3 regions of the Mesorhizobium sp. C277A genome follow, and region 1 is predicted to be linked to each of the others. Evidence: predicted binding sites of a transcription regulator. Region 1 holds the regulator's gene; each other region holds the start of a gene.
What was found. Region 1 encodes LexA, which represses DNA repair genes until DNA is damaged. Its sites were predicted from a motif close to TGTTCNNNNTGTGTTCNG; they were not measured.

Region 1 (5,859 bases):
GGCTGCAGCGTCCGTCACAGTGCCTGGAACATCGCTGCGACGGTGGTAGCCCCCTCTGACGAGCGGACATTTCTTCACGGATGCGGCACTGCCCGACTACAACGCCGCCGTGACAGCGTTGGCTTGGTCACGCATATTGACCTTTCTGCAATCATTATCGTGAACACCGCAACTGTGTGCAGGCCGGTCTCGCCACGAAGGAGGCATGATTGAAAGAAGGACTACCGATGACCGAAAACGCCGACCATACGGAGGGTGATCCGTTCTACCATGGTACCCGGGCGGATTTGAAACCCGGGGATCTGCTGAGCGTCGGCCACCCTTCCAATTTCAGAGGTAAACCACTGTCATGGATCTATTTCACCCAGACACTGGAAGCCGCCATCTGGGGAGCAGAGCTTGCAACGGGTGACGGTCGTCAAAGGATTTACATCGTAAAGCCGACGGAGTTTTTTATGGATGACCCTAACCTGACCGACAAAAAATTTCCCGGTAATCCGACGAAATCCTACCGCTCCCGTGATCCGTTGCTCATCCTGGGTGAACTCGGTGAATGGCAGGGTCATACACCGGAACAATTGAAGGCAATGCACGATGGGCTTGCTCGCCTGAGAGCGGAGGGCCAGGATATGATTGAGGATTGAGCGTCCTTGCCAGGTGATGGTCGATTCCGGCGCGGTGGACGTGATCACGCGGACTTTCGCGCTTTGCGCGTTCATGTAGCATAGGGGTCTGGGGCGCAAGGGGCAGACCCGATGGCTGGACGTGGCCGGGGCACGAAGGAAGGCGAAGGCGCCGAGGCAAGCGTCAGCGAACGCTCGCTGTTTGCCGATAGTCCCTATGCCGAGCCGCTGCCCCTCGCGCTGCCTGAGCCGCATCCCGGCGTCGCGCCTGCGCTGCCCGGTCACGCGTTGCCGGCGCAAGTCACAGCGCCCGGATCTATCGCCCGTCTGCGCAGACGGCTTCGCCGTCCGTCATGGCCCGCGCTCCGCCGCAGCCTTGCCGTGGCCGCCAACACGGAGCTCGACCGGGGCGTCGCCTTCCTGCTGGTGCCGGTTTTCCTGGCGGCCGGCGTCATCATTTATTTCTCGCTGGCCGGCGAGCCGGGCTTTGCGCAGCCAATCGCCATTGTGGTGCTGGCGACATGTTGCGCTGTCGCCACGCGATCGCGGCCGAGGACGCATCTGTTCTGCATGGCCGCGATGCTGTGCGCGCTCGGCGTCGTCGCCGCCAAGGTCGAGACCTGGCGCGCCGGAACGCAGATGCTCGGCTCCGAGATCCAGACACGGCTGACCGGCCGCGTCGTCAGTCTCGAACAGATGGAAAGCGGCCGCATCAGGCTGACGCTCGATGTGGTTTCGACCGCTTACCCCGAGCTGCGCTACGCCCCGGAGCGGGTCAGGCTCTCGGCGCGGACCGTTCCCGCCGATATGACCGCCGGCTCCCTGATCACCGGCTATGCCAGGCTGTTGCCGCCGACCGGTCCGGTGCGGCCGGAGAGCTACGATTTCTCCTTCGACAGCTATTTCACCGGTATCGGCGGCAGCGGCTTCTTTCTCGGCAATCCGAAAACCATTGCTACGCAGGGACCGCCGCCGCTGACCGCGCGGCTCTCCTCGGCAATCGAGAACGCGCGCGAAAACATTGCCGACCATATCAGGGGCAAAATCGGCGGCGCCGAAGGCGAGATTGCCGCGGCGTTGATTGTCGGGGTGCGCGCCGGCATCCCGGACGAGGTCAACGAAGCGATGCGGCGCACCGGCATCTACCACATCATCTCCATCTCCGGCCTGCACATGGCGCTGGTTGCCGGCACCATCATGGCGTTGCTGCGTGGCGCCTTTGCGCTGTTTCCCGATTTCTCTTCGCGCCGCCCAGTCAAGAAATATGCAGCAGTGGCAGCACTCGTCTCCATCGCCGCCTATCTCGTCATTTCAGGCGTCGTGGTTGCCGCCGAGCGCAGCTTCATCATGCTGGCGGTCATGCTTGTCGCCGTGCTGTTTGATCGCGCCGCACTCACCATGCGCAATCTGGCGATCTCCGCCATTGCCGTCATCCTGGTGTCGCCGCACGAGGTGGTCGGTCCCAGCTTCCAGATGTCGTTTGCCGCCACCGCCGCCCTTGTCGGCGCCTATGCCGGCTGGGCCGATTACCGCGCCGACAAGGTGAGAACGCCGCCGGCAAAGCGCTCCTTCGTCGGCTTCCTGTCGCGAAAATTCGCGCTGGCCATGGGCGGCCTCGCCATGACCTCGATCATCGCCGGCAGTGCAACCTTGCTGTTCGCCATCTGGCATTTTCAGCGTGTGTCGCCGCTCAGCCTGATCGCCAATCTGGCCGTGATGCCGATTGTTTCGTTGATCGTCATGCCTTTTGCCGTGCTCAGCGCACTGGCGATGCCGTTCGGCGCCGACGGGCCGTTCCTCTATGTGATGGGCAAGGGTCTGATGGCGATGATCGCTATATCGGCCTGGATTTCCGAGCGCTCGCCGGTCGACGCCGTCGGGCTGATCTCCATCCGCTCGGTGCTGTTGGTGGCGGTCGCCCTCGTCATCGCCACCATGGCCACCACCTGGCTCAGGTTGGCGGCCGTGCCTTTCGCGCTGGCCGGCCTGTTGACGGTGCCGCAGGTGCTTACGCCCGACGTGCTCATATCCGAGGATGCGCATCTGGTGGCCATGCCGATCGGTGGCGGCGAACTCGCCCTCAACCGCGAACGCTCCAACGAATTCACCACGGACAATTGGAAACGGGCGCTGCGGGCCGAAACCATTATCCCACCTGAGATTTTCGAGTCAACAGATACGCGGTTCGATCTCGATCCGCTCGATCTGCCGCCCGGCTCGCCCTTCTATTGCACCGGCGATCTCTGTATCGCCCGGCACCCTTCCGGAGCCATTGTAGCGCTTGCGAAAGACCGCAAGACGGCGCGGCCGGCCTGTGCCTTCGCGAGCCTGATCGTCATCGATGACGCCACCGCCTACAATCCGTGCCGCGACCCGCTGGTGCTGGTCGTGACGAAGAAACAGCTGGCCCGCGACGGCAGCGCCGCCGTCTTCTTCGATCCGCAATCGGCAGCTGCAGCGCCAACCATCCGCTTCGCCGTCGACAAGCCGTATCGCCCCTGGCACGAGCAACGCCGCTTCTCCCGCGAAGCGCGCGGCCTGCCGCCTTACAACCAGCGTGAAAAGTACAAACCCAAGCCGGCTCAGTAGCGCCGGATCAATCCGACAAGCTTGCCCTGCACCTTCACCCTGTCCGGTCCAAAAATGCGGGTCTCGTAGGCCGGGTTGGCGGCTTCCAGGGCGATCGAGGCGCCCTTGCGGCGGAAGCGTTTCAGGGTCGCTTCCTCATCGTCGACCAACGCCACCACGATCTCGCCGGGGCTGGCTGTGTCGGCATTGCGGATGATGACCGTGTCGCCATCGAAAATGCCGGCCTCGATCATCGAATCGCCCTTGACCTCGAGCGCGTAGTGTTCGCCGCCCATGATCATATCGGGCGGCACCGAGATCGAATGGGTCTGATGCTGGATGGCGTCGATCGGCACGCCGGCGGCGATGCGTCCCATAACCGGGATTGAAATCGCGGAAACGGCATCGTCATTGCCGGCCGACATCGAACGCGACGGCGAGCCCGGCTTGATCTGGCGGCCGAGACCGCCTTGGCCCAACGCGCCTTGTCCTTGGCCGCCTTGCCCTTGGCCGGTTTGACCAAGACTGCCCTGAATGACGCTCGGCGAAAACTTCCTCGCCGCATTGAGGCCTGGTGCGATCGAGTCGGGCAGCCGCAGCACTTCCAGCGCGCGCGCCCGGTTCGGCAGCCGGCGAATGAAACCGCGCTCCTCAAGCGCCGTGATCAGGCGGTGGATGCCGGACTTGGAGGCGAGGTCGAGCGCTTCCTTCATCTCGTCGAAGGACGGCGGGATTCCGCTCTCCTTCAGGCGTTCATGGATGAACATCAGAAGCTCATGTTGTTTGCGCGTCAGCATCGCGGCCCCCAAGGGTTCTGAAACCAGAATCAGAAAAAACAAACCCAGAACAAACACTATCTGTTCCAGTTGTGTTCCGCAACCTTTTAAAGTTTAATGAATGTGTTGACGTTTTGTTCAGCGTAACGTTCGGCGCTGCGAGCGCCGCCTGCGCCCAGTTGCCAGCAACGGGGTGAAACGAAGACAAAGTGCCCTGCGTCGTCGGCTACGATCGCCGCTTCCTTTTCGGACGGGGCTGCGCAGCATCCGCGCGGGGTTCTCTCTGGGCATAGACCCGCAGCGTGTAGCCGATGTGAGCGGTCATCAGAGTTTTCGCACGTTCGACGTCGCGATCGAGGGCCGCTTCCATCAGGGCGGTATGGTGTTCGATCGCCACGGCGTCGCGCAGGGCCGCCACGGCCTTCCGGTGTCCGTCCGTGCGGCCGGCGGCGGCGCGCAGCGTCGGGGCCAGACCCAGAAAGCGGTGATGGCGATGCAATTGGTCGGAAATCGTTGCATTGAAGCGCAGCAGCCAGCTGGATGTCGCGGCACTGAGCAGCGCCGCATGGAAGGCATCGTGTTTTTCGTACCACGCGTCGACCGCATCATCCGATGGATCGTCGAGAACAGACCCGCACCGTGAGAGACGATAGTGGGCGGCAACGACCGCGTCTTCCCACTCACGGTCGCCCTTCTCGATCGATTCCACCAGCAGGGGCAGTTCGACCACCAGCCGCGCACGTGCCAAATCCTCGAGCTCCGCCCGAGAGACGGGAGCGACCGCAAACCCGCGGTTGCTGATGGCGGTCACAAGCCGTTCCGCCTCCAGCCGCGACAGCGCCTCGCGCAACGGCGTCCAGCCGATGCCGTAGGTGTTGCGCAGCGTGCTCAGCTTCAACGGCGCGGCAGGCGCCAGCCGGGTCGCAAGAATATCGCGCCTGAGCAGGCGATAGGCCACTTCCGTCTTCGAGGTCTGCTCGTCATCCAGCATCGTGATCCATCAGACATAAACGCTCGGGCGGATCATTATATATCAAAGCCTTTCAATGGGTGATTTATATATAATGTTTGACAGTTCAAGGGCGACCACTCAAGATCGCCGGCATGTTTGGGCGGCAGGCTCCGCCGCGCGCGTTTGTCCATGGAGGGGCGCCGGATCATGAGCACGACACCCGATCTCGCTACAATCGAAGCAATGGATGCCGCCGATCCGCTGCGCTCCATGCGTGAACGCTTTGTCTTGCCGCAAGGCGTGATTTATCTCGACGGCAATTCCCTGGGCGCCGCGTCAGCGGTCGTCTTCAGCGAACTGCAGCAGGCCGCCACGCAGGAATGGGCGCACGACCTCATTCGCGCCTGGAACACCGCCGGCTGGTTCAACATGCCGGTGGAACTCGGAGATCAGCTCGGGCGACTGATCGGCGCGGCTGATGGGCAGACGGTGGTCTGCGACACAACCTCGATCAACATCTACAAGCTGCTGCACGCAGCGCTCGGCATGCGGCCGGATCGGTCGGTCATCGTTGCCGAGGGCGACAGTTTCCCGACCGACCTCTACATGGCCGAAGGCGTCGCCTCGACCCGGCCGGGAACGCGGCTGCGGCTGGAGGGCGTCGACGCGGCCGCAATCGAGGAGCTGATCGACGACAGCGTTGCCGTCATCCTGGTCAACCACGTCAACTACAAATCCGGCCAGTTGCGCGACATGGCGGCGCTGACGCGCAAGGCACATGACGCCGGCGCGCTGATCATCTGGGATCTCTGCCACACGGCCGGCGCCTTGCCGGTCGAACTTGACCGTGCCAATGCCGATTTCGCCGTCGGCTGCACCTACAAATACCTCAATGGCGGCCCGGGCTCGCCAGCCTTCATCTACGCGGCCGAGCGCCACC
Region 2 (5,859 bases), 1.4 Mb from region 1:
TCGGCGTTTCTGTACCTCTCGACCTCCAGCCGCAGCCTTGTTCCCGGGCGCCTGCAGTCGGTTTCGGAAATGGGCTACGAGTTCGTCTCCAACATGCTGCGCGACGCCGCCGGAACGCAGGGCATGAAGTTCTTCCCATTCGTGTTCTCGCTGTTCATGTTCGTGCTGGTCGCCAACCTGCTTGGCCTTTTCCCCTACTTCTTCACCGTCACCAGCCACATCATCGTCACCTTCGGCCTCGCAGCCCTGGTGATCGGAACCGTCGTTGTCTACGGCTTCACGAAGCACGGTCTGGGCTTCCTCAAGCTCTTCGTGCCGCACGGCGTTCCGGTGTTCCTGTTACCGCTGGTGGTGCTGATCGAGGTGATCTCCTTCGTGTCGCGCCCGGTCAGCCTCTCGGTTCGTCTGTTCGCCAACATGCTGGCCGGCCACATCACCCTGAAGGTGTTTTCGGGCTTCGTCGTCAGCCTGAGCGCGCTCGGCGCCGTCGGCGTTGCCGGTTCGGTGTTGCCGCTGGCCATGGCAGTCGCGCTGACCGCGCTGGAATTGCTGGTCGCTTTCCTGCAGGCCTACGTCTTTGCGGTGCTGACCTGCATGTATCTGAACGACGCCCTGCATCCCGGGCACTGACCTAGAATTTCCGGCATCTTTCGCCGGATGGAATTGCAACGAATTACAGATCCAAAGGAGTTTAAAATGGACGCAGAAGCAGCAAAGTACATCGGCGCCGGTATCGCTTGCCTGGGCATGGGCGGCGCGGGCATTGGCCTCGGCAACATCTTCGGCAGCTACCTGGCGGGCGCCCTGCGCAATCCGTCGGCCGCCGATGGCCAGTTCGGCCGCCTGATTTTCGGCTTCGCCGTGACCGAAGCTCTGGGCATTTTCTCGCTTCTCATCGCGCTTCTCGCCCTGTTCGGCTGAGCCCCTGTTCGGCCAATTATTGGTCGGACGAGCATTGGGAAGAATTGGCTGGCCGCATTCCTGCGGCCATGCCTGATATCAGGGGATAGTCCATGTTCGTGACATCTGCGTTTGCGCAAGAGTCCGCACCCGCCGCTGAAGGCGCCCATACCGGTACGGAAGGCGACACGCATTCCGGCACCGGCGTGCCTGCCGAGGCGCACGGCACGTTCCCGCCATTCGATCCGGCGACGTTTCCGTCCCAGCTTCTGTGGCTGGCGATCACGTTCGGGCTGTTCTATTTGTTCCTGAAGAAGGTGGTGATGCCGCGCCTTGGCGGCATCATCGACGTCCGCAGCGATCGCATCACGCAGGACCTCGACCAGGCCGCCAAGCTGAAGGGCGAGGCCGACGCCGCCGTTGCCGCTTACGAGCAGGAACTGGCGGAAGCCAAGGCCAAGGCCAACGCGATCGGCCAGCAGGCCAACGACGCTGCCAAGGCTGAAGCCGAGGCTGCCCGCAAGAAGGTCGAGGCCGCCCTCGACAAGAAGCTCGGCGAGGCGGAGGCCAGCATTGCTTCCATCAAGGCCAACGCCATGAAGGAAGTCGGCACGATTGCCGAGGACACCGCTTCAGCCATCGTCGATGCGCTTGTCGGCGGCAAGACCAGCAAGGCCGAGATCTCGGCTGCGGTCAAATCCGTGGCCCGGTGAGGAGCACATTATGGACGCCACATCTCTCGCAACGCTCTGGGCAACGGTTGCCCTCGTCATTTTCCTCGGCGTTGCCGTTTACATCAAGGTGCCGGGCCTGATCGCCAAGTCGCTCGACGCCCGCGCGACCAAGATCAGCGACGAGCTTGCGGAAGCCCGCCGGTTGCGCGAAGAGGCCCAGCAACTGCTCGGCCAATACCAGAAGAAGCGCAAGGAAGCCGAGCAGGAGGCCGCAGCCATCGTCGCTGCCGCCAAGCGCGAAGCCGACATGCTTGCCGCCGAGGCGCACAAGAAGACCGAAGACTATGTCACCCGCCGCACCGCGCTTGCCGAGCAGAAGATCGGCCAGGCCGAGCGCGAAGCCGTCGCCGAAGTGCGCGCCAGCGCCGTCGACATCGCCGTCGAGGCGGCCCGCACGCTGCTCGCCGGCAAGATCGACGCCAAGGCCGGCGCGGATCTGTTCAAGTCCGCGCTGCAGGACGTGAAGGCCAGGCTGAACTGAGCGGGGTTAACTCGCTGACATCAAGCCGCCCGGGCAACCTGGCGGCTTTTTTGTTGAGCGGCGACGGAGATTGGCGAAGGCGGTGGTGCGCCTGATCTCCCCCCTCGAGGGGGAGATGTCGCCAAAGGCGACAGGGGGGTCCGTTCGACCAGGCGCGACGCTCTTTCTGCGACCAAGAAGGGCTAGCGCTTGACGCGCGGCGCCCCCCTCTGGCCTGCCGGCCATCTCCCCCTCAAGGGGAGATTAGCTGTCCAACCCGACAAACCCATCTTCCTCAACCCCACCCAGCCTGAACGGCGCGAATGACGCCCGGTGCAGCCGTGCCACCGGCCCATGCTCTTCGATCGCGGTGCGGTGCCGCACGGTGGCGTAGCCCATATGGACTTCGAACCCGTAGCGTTCGTGGTGGCTGCCGCAGCCGCACATCATGCGGTCGCGCATCACCTTGGCGACGATCGAGGCGGCGGCGATCGATTGCGAGCGCTGGTCGCCCTTGATCAGCGCGCGGCCTTCGCAGAGGAGGCCCGGCGGCACATCGCGGCCATCGGCCAGCGCCAGCTTCGCCTGGATCGGCAGGCCGGCAAGGGCGCGGCGCATGGCTTCCAGGCTGGCCTTGAGGATGTTGCTGCCGTCAATGCCTTCGGCGCTGACCGAGGCCATCGACACGCCGAGCGCTGACCCCAGGATTTTCAGGAACAGCGCCTCGCGCTGCAAATGGTTGAGCCGTTTGGAATCGTCGAGCCCGTCGGGAATGTTGGCGGGATCGAGGATCACGGCCGCCGCCACCACCGGCCCCGCCAGCGGACCGCGGCCGGCCTCGTCCATGCCTGCCACCGGCCACAGTCCTTCGGCCATCGCCTTCGTCTCGAAGGAGAAGTCGGGCTTTTCGACGATTTCGAAAAGAAGCGGAGAATCGGAACGCGCGCGAGCCATGTTGCGGCGAGGTTCGCATCGGCTCCGATTCTCCGCAAGTCCCTCCAGGGTCGAGTGGGGCAAGACCGGGAGGGCACCGTCTGCAGGCCGGGGGACAGGCCGGACGGGATTCTTGGGTCGCCTGACAGCCACGAGGGCAGGGCAGGCGCTACTCTCAGAGCAGCATCAGCTGCTCGGTCGCCTTGGCGGCGGCGACAAACTGGTCGGTTCGGAGCGTGCGCCGCTCGGCGTTGAGGCCGAGCCGCTTGGCCGTGATCTCGAAGCGCCGGCCGATCTGCCAGGCATAGGGGCCGGCGCCTTTCATCCGCTTGCCCCATTCCGAATCATAGTCCTTGCCGTCGCGCATCGAACGGATCAGCGACATCACGTGCCGGTAGCGGTCGGGATAGTGGCGCAGCAGCCAGTCCTTGAAGATCGGCGCCACCTCGAGCGGCAGGCGCAGGATCACATAGCCGGCCTCGCGGGCGCCTGCGGCGCGTGCCGAATCGAGGATGCGCTCCATCTCCTGGTCGGTCAGGCCGGGAATGATCGGCGCCACCATGACAGAGGCCGGGATGCCGGCATCGGAAAGCTGCCGGATCGCCTCGAGGCGCTTGGTCGGCGTCGACGCGCGTGGCTCCATGGTGCGCGCCAGCATGCGGTCCATCGTCGTCACCGACAGCGCCACCTTGGCCAGCCCGCGTTCGGCCATGCGCGACAAGATGTCGATGTCGCGCGTCACCAGATGGGATTTGGTGACGATGCCGACCGGATGGCCGCGCGCCTCCAGCACTTCGAGGATCTCGCGCATAATCCGGTATTGTTTCTCGATCGGCTGGTAGGGATCGGTGTTGGTGCCGATGGCGATGGTGCGCGGCTGATAGCCATCCTTCGACAGTTCCTTGTCGAGCAGCCGCGCCGCATCCGGCTTGGCAAACAGCTTCGCTTCGAAATCCAGCCCCGGCGACAGGCCCATGAAGGAATGCGTCGGCCGGGCGAAACAATAGACGCAGCCATGCTCGCAGCCGCGATAGGGGTTGATCGAGCGGTCGAAGGAAATGTCGGGCGATTCGTTGCGGGTGATGATGGTGCGCGGCTTCTCGACCTGCACTTCGGTCTTGAACGGCGGCAATTCCTCCAGCGAATTCCAGCCGTCGTCGAACACATGCCGGCTGACCGGCTCGAACCGGCCGGACGGGTTGATGCCCGCGGAACGGCCGCGGTTGCGATCCGGACGGACGCGCATGCCGCTCTGTTCGATCATCGCATTGGCCATCTCGGCTCGCCCTGCTCCGAAAGCAGCAATGTCCGCACGCACGATATGTTCCATTTTGGCCCTTTCCCAAGGACTGTCGGCTGGCTGTCGAATCGCTCTGTTCATGAAAATAATCCTATTTCGCTGATGAGAACAAAGCAAGAACTTTTTCGTTGGGCCATGCACAACTGGCGCTGCGCCGGGCTTTCCGCTATTCGGCTAAAAATGCTCAGCGTTCTCATCGAAACCCGGGATGACGAAGAAGGCCTTGCCCGCACGCTCGCCTCGTTGATCGGCGGCGCGGTCGAGGGCGTGGTGCGCGATGTCATCGTCTGCGACACCGGCTCGACCGACCAGACGCATCGGGTTGCCGATCATGCCGGCTGCCACTTCGTGGCCGGCGGCATTGCCGCGGGAATCAGGCAGGCGAAGGGTGACTGGCTGCTGTTTCTGGAACCCGGCGCAAGGCTGGCGGAGGGCTGGATCGACGACGTTGTCGCTCACACGGCGCGGCAAACCATGCCGGCGCGCTTTTCCCGTGCGCGCGGCAGCCGCACGCCGTTCCTGTCACGGGTGTTTTCGGGCAACCGGGCGCTGGCCGAAGGGCTGGTCATCAGCAAGCGCCAGGCCGCTGCCCTGTCGAAGAACGCGCACAGCGCCGAAGCCCTTGCGCGCGGTCTCGCCACCAGGCGGCTCGACGCCGAAATCTGGCTGGCGCCGAAGAAGTGATGTTTCTCCCTTTTCCCGTTCCCAGGGAGAAGGGTGCCCGAAGGGCGGATGAGGGGCAGCGTCGGCGTCTCATCCGCATTGGCACGGTCGCAGCACCATCCCTCTTTTTCGCCGCAAAAAGCTATTGTGCATTGCACAAAAGCTGACGCGGGATTAGCATTCCGTTGATGCGGGATATCGGGGTTTGGGTAGTGCCGGAGCGGTAAGCAAGCGCCGCGTCGTCGTTGCTGCCGTTCATATCTGAGGACCCCGATGAACCTTTCGTCCCCTGACAAATCCGGCGCCCCCAGTCTGGAAGCCATTGCCCGCAACGGCAGCCTGCTCCGCCGCATTGCGGTGCGTATCCCGACCTATCTGTCCGACCTGCGCGAAAATCCCGCATGGCTGCCGATGTTCGTGCTTGCCCGCACCATGCCGGCGCGCAAACTGCACTGGCTTGGCGCCAAAGCCGCGCGCCCCGCGCAGAGTGCCGGAGCGACGATGTTCAGGGGCGTCGACCTCAAGTCGATCGTCGCGGCGCTGCGCGCCGATGGCCTGTTCTCCGGACTGGTCCTTCCGCAGGCAATCCACGAAGAGATCGCCAGCTTCGCTCAGAGCACGCCGTGCTTCGGCAATTTCGACCGCCGGCTCGAATTCATGCCCGGAGAACACGCAGAAGCCGAGAAGCGGTTCGGCCGCTCTTTGCTCAGCGGACACTATTTCGAGCGCATCCTCGGCTGCAAGGCGGCACTCGCCATCCAGAACGACCCGCTGCTGCTCGACATCGCCGAGCACTATCTGGGCGGGCAGGCGAAGCTGATCACCACGCGTGTCTGGTGGAGCTTTCCGACCGGCGAGGCTTCCGACGC
Region 3 (5,859 bases), 950 kb from region 1:
CAGCGCCAAGAGCAGCACGCATGGGATGAGGGGGAAAGTCTTCATGGTCCAGCTCCTCTGGATTCATCTCCTTGGCAAAGCAGACTAGTCCTTGGCAAAGCAGACTGGCGGCAATTGGTTCCACGGAGATGGAGTGGTTGCCGGAACCTGACAGCCGGAAGTGAGTTCCACCTTCTCGACGCAAAGCCGCCCGGAGGAGGCAATCATGGAAGAACGAAACAGAAAACCCAATGACGAGGTCGAGGCGCCACCGAGCAAAAACGATGCCCGCGACAGGATCGCCAATGACGAGGTGGAAGCGCCGACGCCGCGCCGGCAGGATTGGGATGCGCTGCGTGGCGCAACGGTCCTGCCCGACGGAGCAGATGAGGAAAGCCTGCCGGACACCACCGGTGTCGAGAAGGAAGGCGAATTGCCCGAGGAGGATGACGACAACCCCTACCAGGACAGTGACGATGCCTTGCCCGACGACGCCGAGGAAGCCGCCATTGGTCACGATCTGGCGAGGCGCGGCGGCCCGTTCGACGACGTGTAAGGCAGCGACCGCGGATACTTTCGAGAGGTTTCCCGGGACGTCCACGCCGTCACCAGTTGGACCAAGGATGAGCTGAAGGCGATGCCGGAGCATCGCGATATTTCGAAGGATCCGGCTGGCCGGATCCTTCGTTTAAGGCGCCTTGGCGGTTTGGCTTAGCCCTTGTGGTCAAGGGCTGGACGGCGACAATCTCGGCACCTTCGACAGCCGAGAAGCAGCCGAGAAGCACGAACGCGAAGCCCAATATTTCAAGCGCCGTCGAGGCCGCTCGCCTGAAATCTTCAAAGTGCGCAAGAAATCCCCGCCGCGGGCGGTGCAGACACGCTCCAGCATCGCAACGCTGCGAACCGGGCCATCGCCCGCCGGCACTTGAGTGCCGACGGGCTCTGACCTTCAGTTCGACCCGGGATCGCCGAGCGCCTCGGTGACGAAGGACGCCGCGATCAGGTCGTCGGCGTCGAGGCGTAGGGAGCCTTCGACACCCCCCATGATGGCCGCGACCTTCTGGAAGGTCTGCATCTCGTGTTCAGTAACGCTGGCGTCTCGCATCCTGGCTTTCAGATCGGCGATGCGTCGGCCCAGTGAGGCCGACGTTCCGATTTCTCTGTTCGACATGGTGGCCTGCTCCTCCCCCAACCCATGCTGTGGACGTACTCAAGTCTGCCTATATATAAGGCAGCGCGAATACAGTCGCCGCAACGCGCGATATCTGGGAAGGTTCCGGCGCCAAATAGTCACGAAATAATACGTGGTGGGACTCGGGTATGTTGAGCGCCGACGCGGCGATAGACACCGCAGCCAGCGGCTGCGGCCATCGGCCTGGCCAACCCGCGTGGCGGGTCGCGAACGCGGGTCGGACTTGATCGCTGCGCGAACAGTCAGCGAGAAGCCGGCACCACGCCGGACACCGAGCGCGCCGTTTCGGGCGAAAACACCACGAAAGCAAAAACCAGAACGGCAGCGGCGACGATGAGCGAGCCGCCGGCGACGATCGGTTCAAGCGCCGGGTTTCCCTGCAGCATCACATACAGCGCCGGCAGCATGATCACCAGGCCGAGTGTGTAGAGCCCGTAGTGGATCATGGCGATGCGACGCGCCGCCTTTTGCGGATTGAGCGCGTAGTAGCCGCCGAAGATGGCGCTCGTCACCCAACCGAGCAGATTGATATGCGCGTGCGCCGGAAAAGCGGCGTGGTCACCCGAGATCGCCATCTGCAGGCCGGCCGCAATCCCCAACATCAGGAACAAGATGGCAGTTTTGAAAAAGAGTTCTGAAACCCTCGGCATGTCATTTCTCCCCCTATGCGGTCTGCGACCGCTTGCGACCTGGAGAATACACCCACGCGCAGAACTTTTCCACGCCGCGCTTATGGGCCATGCCTGCACAGCTTTTTGCACGCTGTTCGACTTTTCTGGCTGCCACAACCCGGCGCCGCCGCGCTACGGCGTCAGCAAGATGTCGGCGCCCGCTCGCTCGTCGAACACCACCGCGCAGCCGCGCCCCAGCGCCACTGCCGACAGCGCGTTGGCCACCGTCTCGTCCGGCGATACGAAATCACCGGTCAGCACTCGCAACTCCTCCACCGCCCTGGCCATTGACACGCAGTGCCCGGCAACGCGATCGCTCGTGCAGGCGTCAATGACGCTGACGAGGTCGATCATCTCGAACTGGCCCATACCGGCCTCCACAAAAACAGCGTCCCGTCGCGGATATGAACGCCGAGGCGAGAGACAATGTTCCGCAGGTCCGATGCCCAGGCGGAGCACTCGACAGCCCGACCTGGAACGGGCCGGCCGGCGACAACCGCTTCGCTTGACAATAGGCCCTGTTTGTTCTCTATTTGTTCGGCAAAAACGCCTCTCACAACAGACGCGGCTAATGCTGCAACGCCGCAAAGGGAACGGTCGGGATGGAGCCCACCATCCTGCATGCGGATCTCGACGCCTTCTACGCCTCGGTCGAGCAGCTGCTCGACCCGGCGCTCAGGGGCAAGCCGATCGCCGTCGGCGGCGGCGTCGTGCTTGCCGCTTCCTACGAAGCCAGGGTTTTCGGCGTGCGCGGCGGCATGCCCGGACAACGCGCGCGCGAGCTTTGCCCCGGACTGATCTTCGTCGGCGGCCATTTCGCCGACTATCAGCGGCTGGGCGACGCCGCCATCAAGGTGCTCGACGATTTCACGCCGCTGGTCGAGCGGATTTCCATCGATGAAGCCTTTGCCGACGTCGCCGGCTGCACGCATCTGTTCGGGCCGCCGGCCGAGATCGCCGCCACGGTGCGTCGGCGCGTCCGGGCAGAGCTCGGCCTGCCGATCTCGATCGGCGTGGCGCGCACCAAGCATCTGGCCAAGATCGCCTCGCAGGTGGCCAAGCCCGACGGCCTGGTGGTGGTCGATCCGAACACCGAACTTGCCTTCCTGCATGATCTGCCGGTCGGCCTGATGTGGGGCGTCGGCCCGGCGACCAAGGCGCGGCTGGCCGAGATCGGCATCGAGACCATCGGCCAGTTGGCAAAGACGCATAGCGGGGTGCTGCGAAGGTTGCTCGGGCCCGCCACCGGCGAAAAGCTGGCGTCGCTGGCATGGAACCGCGACCCGCGAAAGCTCGAAACCCACAGGCGGTCGCATTCCGCCGGCGCGCAGTCGGCGCTTGGCAGACGGCCGGCCGAGGCGCGTATCTTCGGACCCGTGCTGCTGCATCTGGCAGACCGGGTCGCAAGCCGGCTCAGGGCGAAATCACGGCCCGGGCGCACGGTGACGGTGCGCGTGCGTTTCGCCGATCTGCACGCTGTCACACGCTCGCTGACGCTCGATCAGCCGATTTCGGCAACCGCGATGCTGGCCGAAATCGCCGGGGAGCTGGTGCGCGGCGTGCTGGCCGCCAACCCTCGGGAGAAGACCATCTCGCTGCTGGCGATCTCGGTGTCGCAGCTGGAAGAAAGTGCCGAGCTGCAGCTGGAGCTGCCGCTCGGGCTTGCCGATGAAAAGCAGCGACCCGGCAGCAGGCAAGGCCTGGCGCGCTTTGGCGCCGACCGCGCCATCGACAAGATCCGCCAGCGCTTTGGCAGAGAGGCTGTCGGCTACGGCGCCGTGGCGCTGGAAGCCCGGCGCTCGGTTCCCGATGCCTTCCGCGAACTGGCGGAAAAGGAGCTTTGAGGACCGCCGCTGCGACGGCCAGGCCAATGCTTACGCCGCACCCGAAGATAGCACTGCATTTCCGGTCTGCCTGAGCAGGCCGACCAGCCAGGCCAAGCCCGCATCCATCAGCGCAACCTTCGGCACGATGCTGTTGATGTTGAAGTGGCCGAGCCGGATGGGCGCATCGACGCCGACGACACCGAAACGGCCGCCATACATGGCGAGGAACCGGCGCGGATAGGCCGATATCAGATCAGTCTGAGCAAGCACGGCCAGTCCGAACATAAAGTTGGGGACAGTCAGCGCGACGCGACGCGACAGGCCGCGTTCGGCCAGCACCCTGTCGACAAACCCGTTCGGATCGCCATTGTTCGAGACGACCATATGCTGCACGCTGCAATAGGCGTCGAGGCACGGATCGCCGGCGAAGCGGTGGCCGGCGCGCATGGCGACGACGAAATCCTCCTCATAGAGCTTGTCGACGGTGAAGCGTGCCGGCAGGCCGTCGAACGGAATCACCGCGACATCCATGGCGCGCGCTTCGAGTTCGGCGACACAGTCGCTCCAGGCAGTAGTGGGCGACGGTTCACCTTGGCGCGGCAGCAGTTGCCGGATGCCGATGTCGATGCCGGGGGCCAAAAAGCGGATCTGGTCGAGCAGCGGCGGCAGGAGCACGGACGATACCGCATCCGGCGCACCGATGGTGAAGCGGCGCGTCGAGCGGGCCGGATCGAACGGCTCGGCGCTGGCGATCACCCGGCGCACCCGCGCCAGGATCTCGGCCACCGATTCGGCAAGCTCCGTTGCCCGGTCGGTGGGCACGACGCCGCGCGGCGTCTTCAGGAACAACGGATCCCCAAGCAGCTTGCGCAGCCGGCCAAGGCCATGGCTGACCGCCGAGGCCGACAGGTTTAGCCGCTCCGCCGAGCGACCGACATGCCGCTCCTCCATGATGGCTTGGAACAAGACCAGCAAATTGAGATCGGCGCGCGCCAGGTCAATTTTGTTCAGCATATTCCTGAAATCATATCACTGGATTCAGCAGAGTAAAGTTGCGAATGCCTTCTTCGACGCGAAGACGGTGGTGCCGGTTTCGTCGGCACTCATTCAGAGAGGAGCAAATCCATGCCAAACTTTCCCAATTCGGTTCTGGTCACCGGCGCCTCCGGCGCCCAAGGGTCGGCCATTGTCAGCGCTTGCCGCGCCGCCGGCGCCACGGTGCGTGTCCTGTTACGCAAGGGCTCGCCCGATCCGTTCGGCGATGGGGTCAACATCGTGCGCGGTGATCTCGCCGACCCCGGCCGACTGGCCCTCGCCTGCCTCGGCGTCGATGCGGTGGCGCTGACCTTGCCGGTCGGTGCAAGCCCTGAAGAGATCCTGCGCTACGGCCGCAACATTGCGGATGCGGCGCAGCAAGGCGGCGTCAAGCTTCTGGTGTTCAACACCAGCGGCCATGTGTCGGGCCATTCCGGCACGGCGGTGATGGATGCCAAGGCCGAACTCATCGACTACATCAAGACGTTCGGCCCGCCATCCATCGTCCTAAAGCCGACGCTGGCCATGAGCAATATCGCAGCGCCCTGGAGCGCGCCGGCGATCATGCATCAGGGCGTCCTCGCCTATCCGCTGCCGGCCAACTTCCAGACCTCCTGGATCTCCTGGCAGGATATGGCGGCCTACGTGGTCGAAGCGCTGCGGCATCCGGAGCTTGCCGGTGCCAGCTTCGACATTGGCGGGCCGCAGGCGCTGACCGGACCGGAGATGGCCGTCATCCTGTCAGGCATTGTCGGCCGCGAAGTCAGCTATTATCCGGTGCCGCTGGCGGACTTCGCCGCCGCGCTCGAAACCATGCTCGGCAAGGACGCCGCCGAACAGACTGCCGCCAGCTATGCCTGGATCCGCAGCCAGAAGCAGGCCGTGCTTGCCGTCGATCTTGGCCAGACGACCCGTCTGCTGCCGGTGAAGCCGACCTCATTCGCCGAATGGGCAAGAGCGCTGGACTGGGCGGCACTGGCCGGCGATGCGAAGGCGGCCTGACAATGGACCCCATCGCAACCGTCGAACCGGGCGGCCTCGCCGCCCGGAAGAATGTGCCGGATGCCGCTGCCGCCGTGGTCGGCTTCTGGTGGCAGGCAGGACCTGCCGCGTGGTTCGCCAAGGATGCGGCCTTCGACCGCGAGTTTCGCGATCG

Region 2: NKK52_RS02390 (PA0069 family radical SAM protein) is a predicted target of LexA. The motif match lies at 4,432-4,449, and genes of this name have one in related genera.
Region 3: dinB (DNA polymerase IV) is a predicted target of LexA. The motif match lies at 2,366-2,383, and genes of this name have one in related genera.

The regions. Positions count from the first base shown of each region.
Region 1 covers NZ_JAMYVW010000002.1:1,929,965-1,935,823, forward strand. The annotation lists gene arr (NAD(+)--rifampin ADP-ribosyltransferase) at 228-644, shown strand; gene NKK52_RS09680 (ComEC/Rec2 family competence protein) at 756-3,212, shown strand; gene lexA (transcriptional repressor LexA) at 3,206-3,988, opposite strand; gene NKK52_RS09690 (GntR family transcriptional regulator) at 4,194-4,958, opposite strand; gene kynU (kynureninase) at 5,127-5,859, shown strand, end outside.
Region 2 covers NZ_JAMYVW010000002.1:498,281-504,139, forward strand. The annotation lists gene NKK52_RS02365 (F0F1 ATP synthase subunit A) at 1-630, shown strand, start outside; gene NKK52_RS02370 (F0F1 ATP synthase subunit C) at 697-921, shown strand; gene NKK52_RS02375 (F0F1 ATP synthase subunit B) at 1,014-1,613, shown strand; gene NKK52_RS02380 (F0F1 ATP synthase subunit B) at 1,624-2,115, shown strand; gene rnhB (ribonuclease HII) at 2,359-3,048, opposite strand; gene NKK52_RS02390 (PA0069 family radical SAM protein) at 3,203-4,357, opposite strand; gene NKK52_RS02395 (glycosyltransferase) at 4,508-5,011, shown strand; gene NKK52_RS02400 (hypothetical protein) at 5,264-5,859, shown strand, end outside.
Region 3 covers NZ_JAMYVW010000002.1:982,057-987,915, reverse strand. The annotation lists gene NKK52_RS04875 (hypothetical protein) at 1-45, opposite strand, end outside; gene NKK52_RS04870 (hypothetical protein) at 206-535, shown strand; gene NKK52_RS04865 (hypothetical protein) at 929-1,150, opposite strand; gene NKK52_RS04860 (heme-copper oxidase family protein) at 1,414-1,821, opposite strand; gene NKK52_RS04855 (hypothetical protein) at 1,975-2,211, opposite strand; gene dinB (DNA polymerase IV) at 2,445-3,686, shown strand; gene NKK52_RS04845 (LysR family transcriptional regulator) at 3,717-4,682, opposite strand; gene NKK52_RS04840 (SDR family oxidoreductase) at 4,794-5,705, shown strand; gene NKK52_RS04835 (DUF924 family protein) at 5,708-5,859, shown strand, end outside.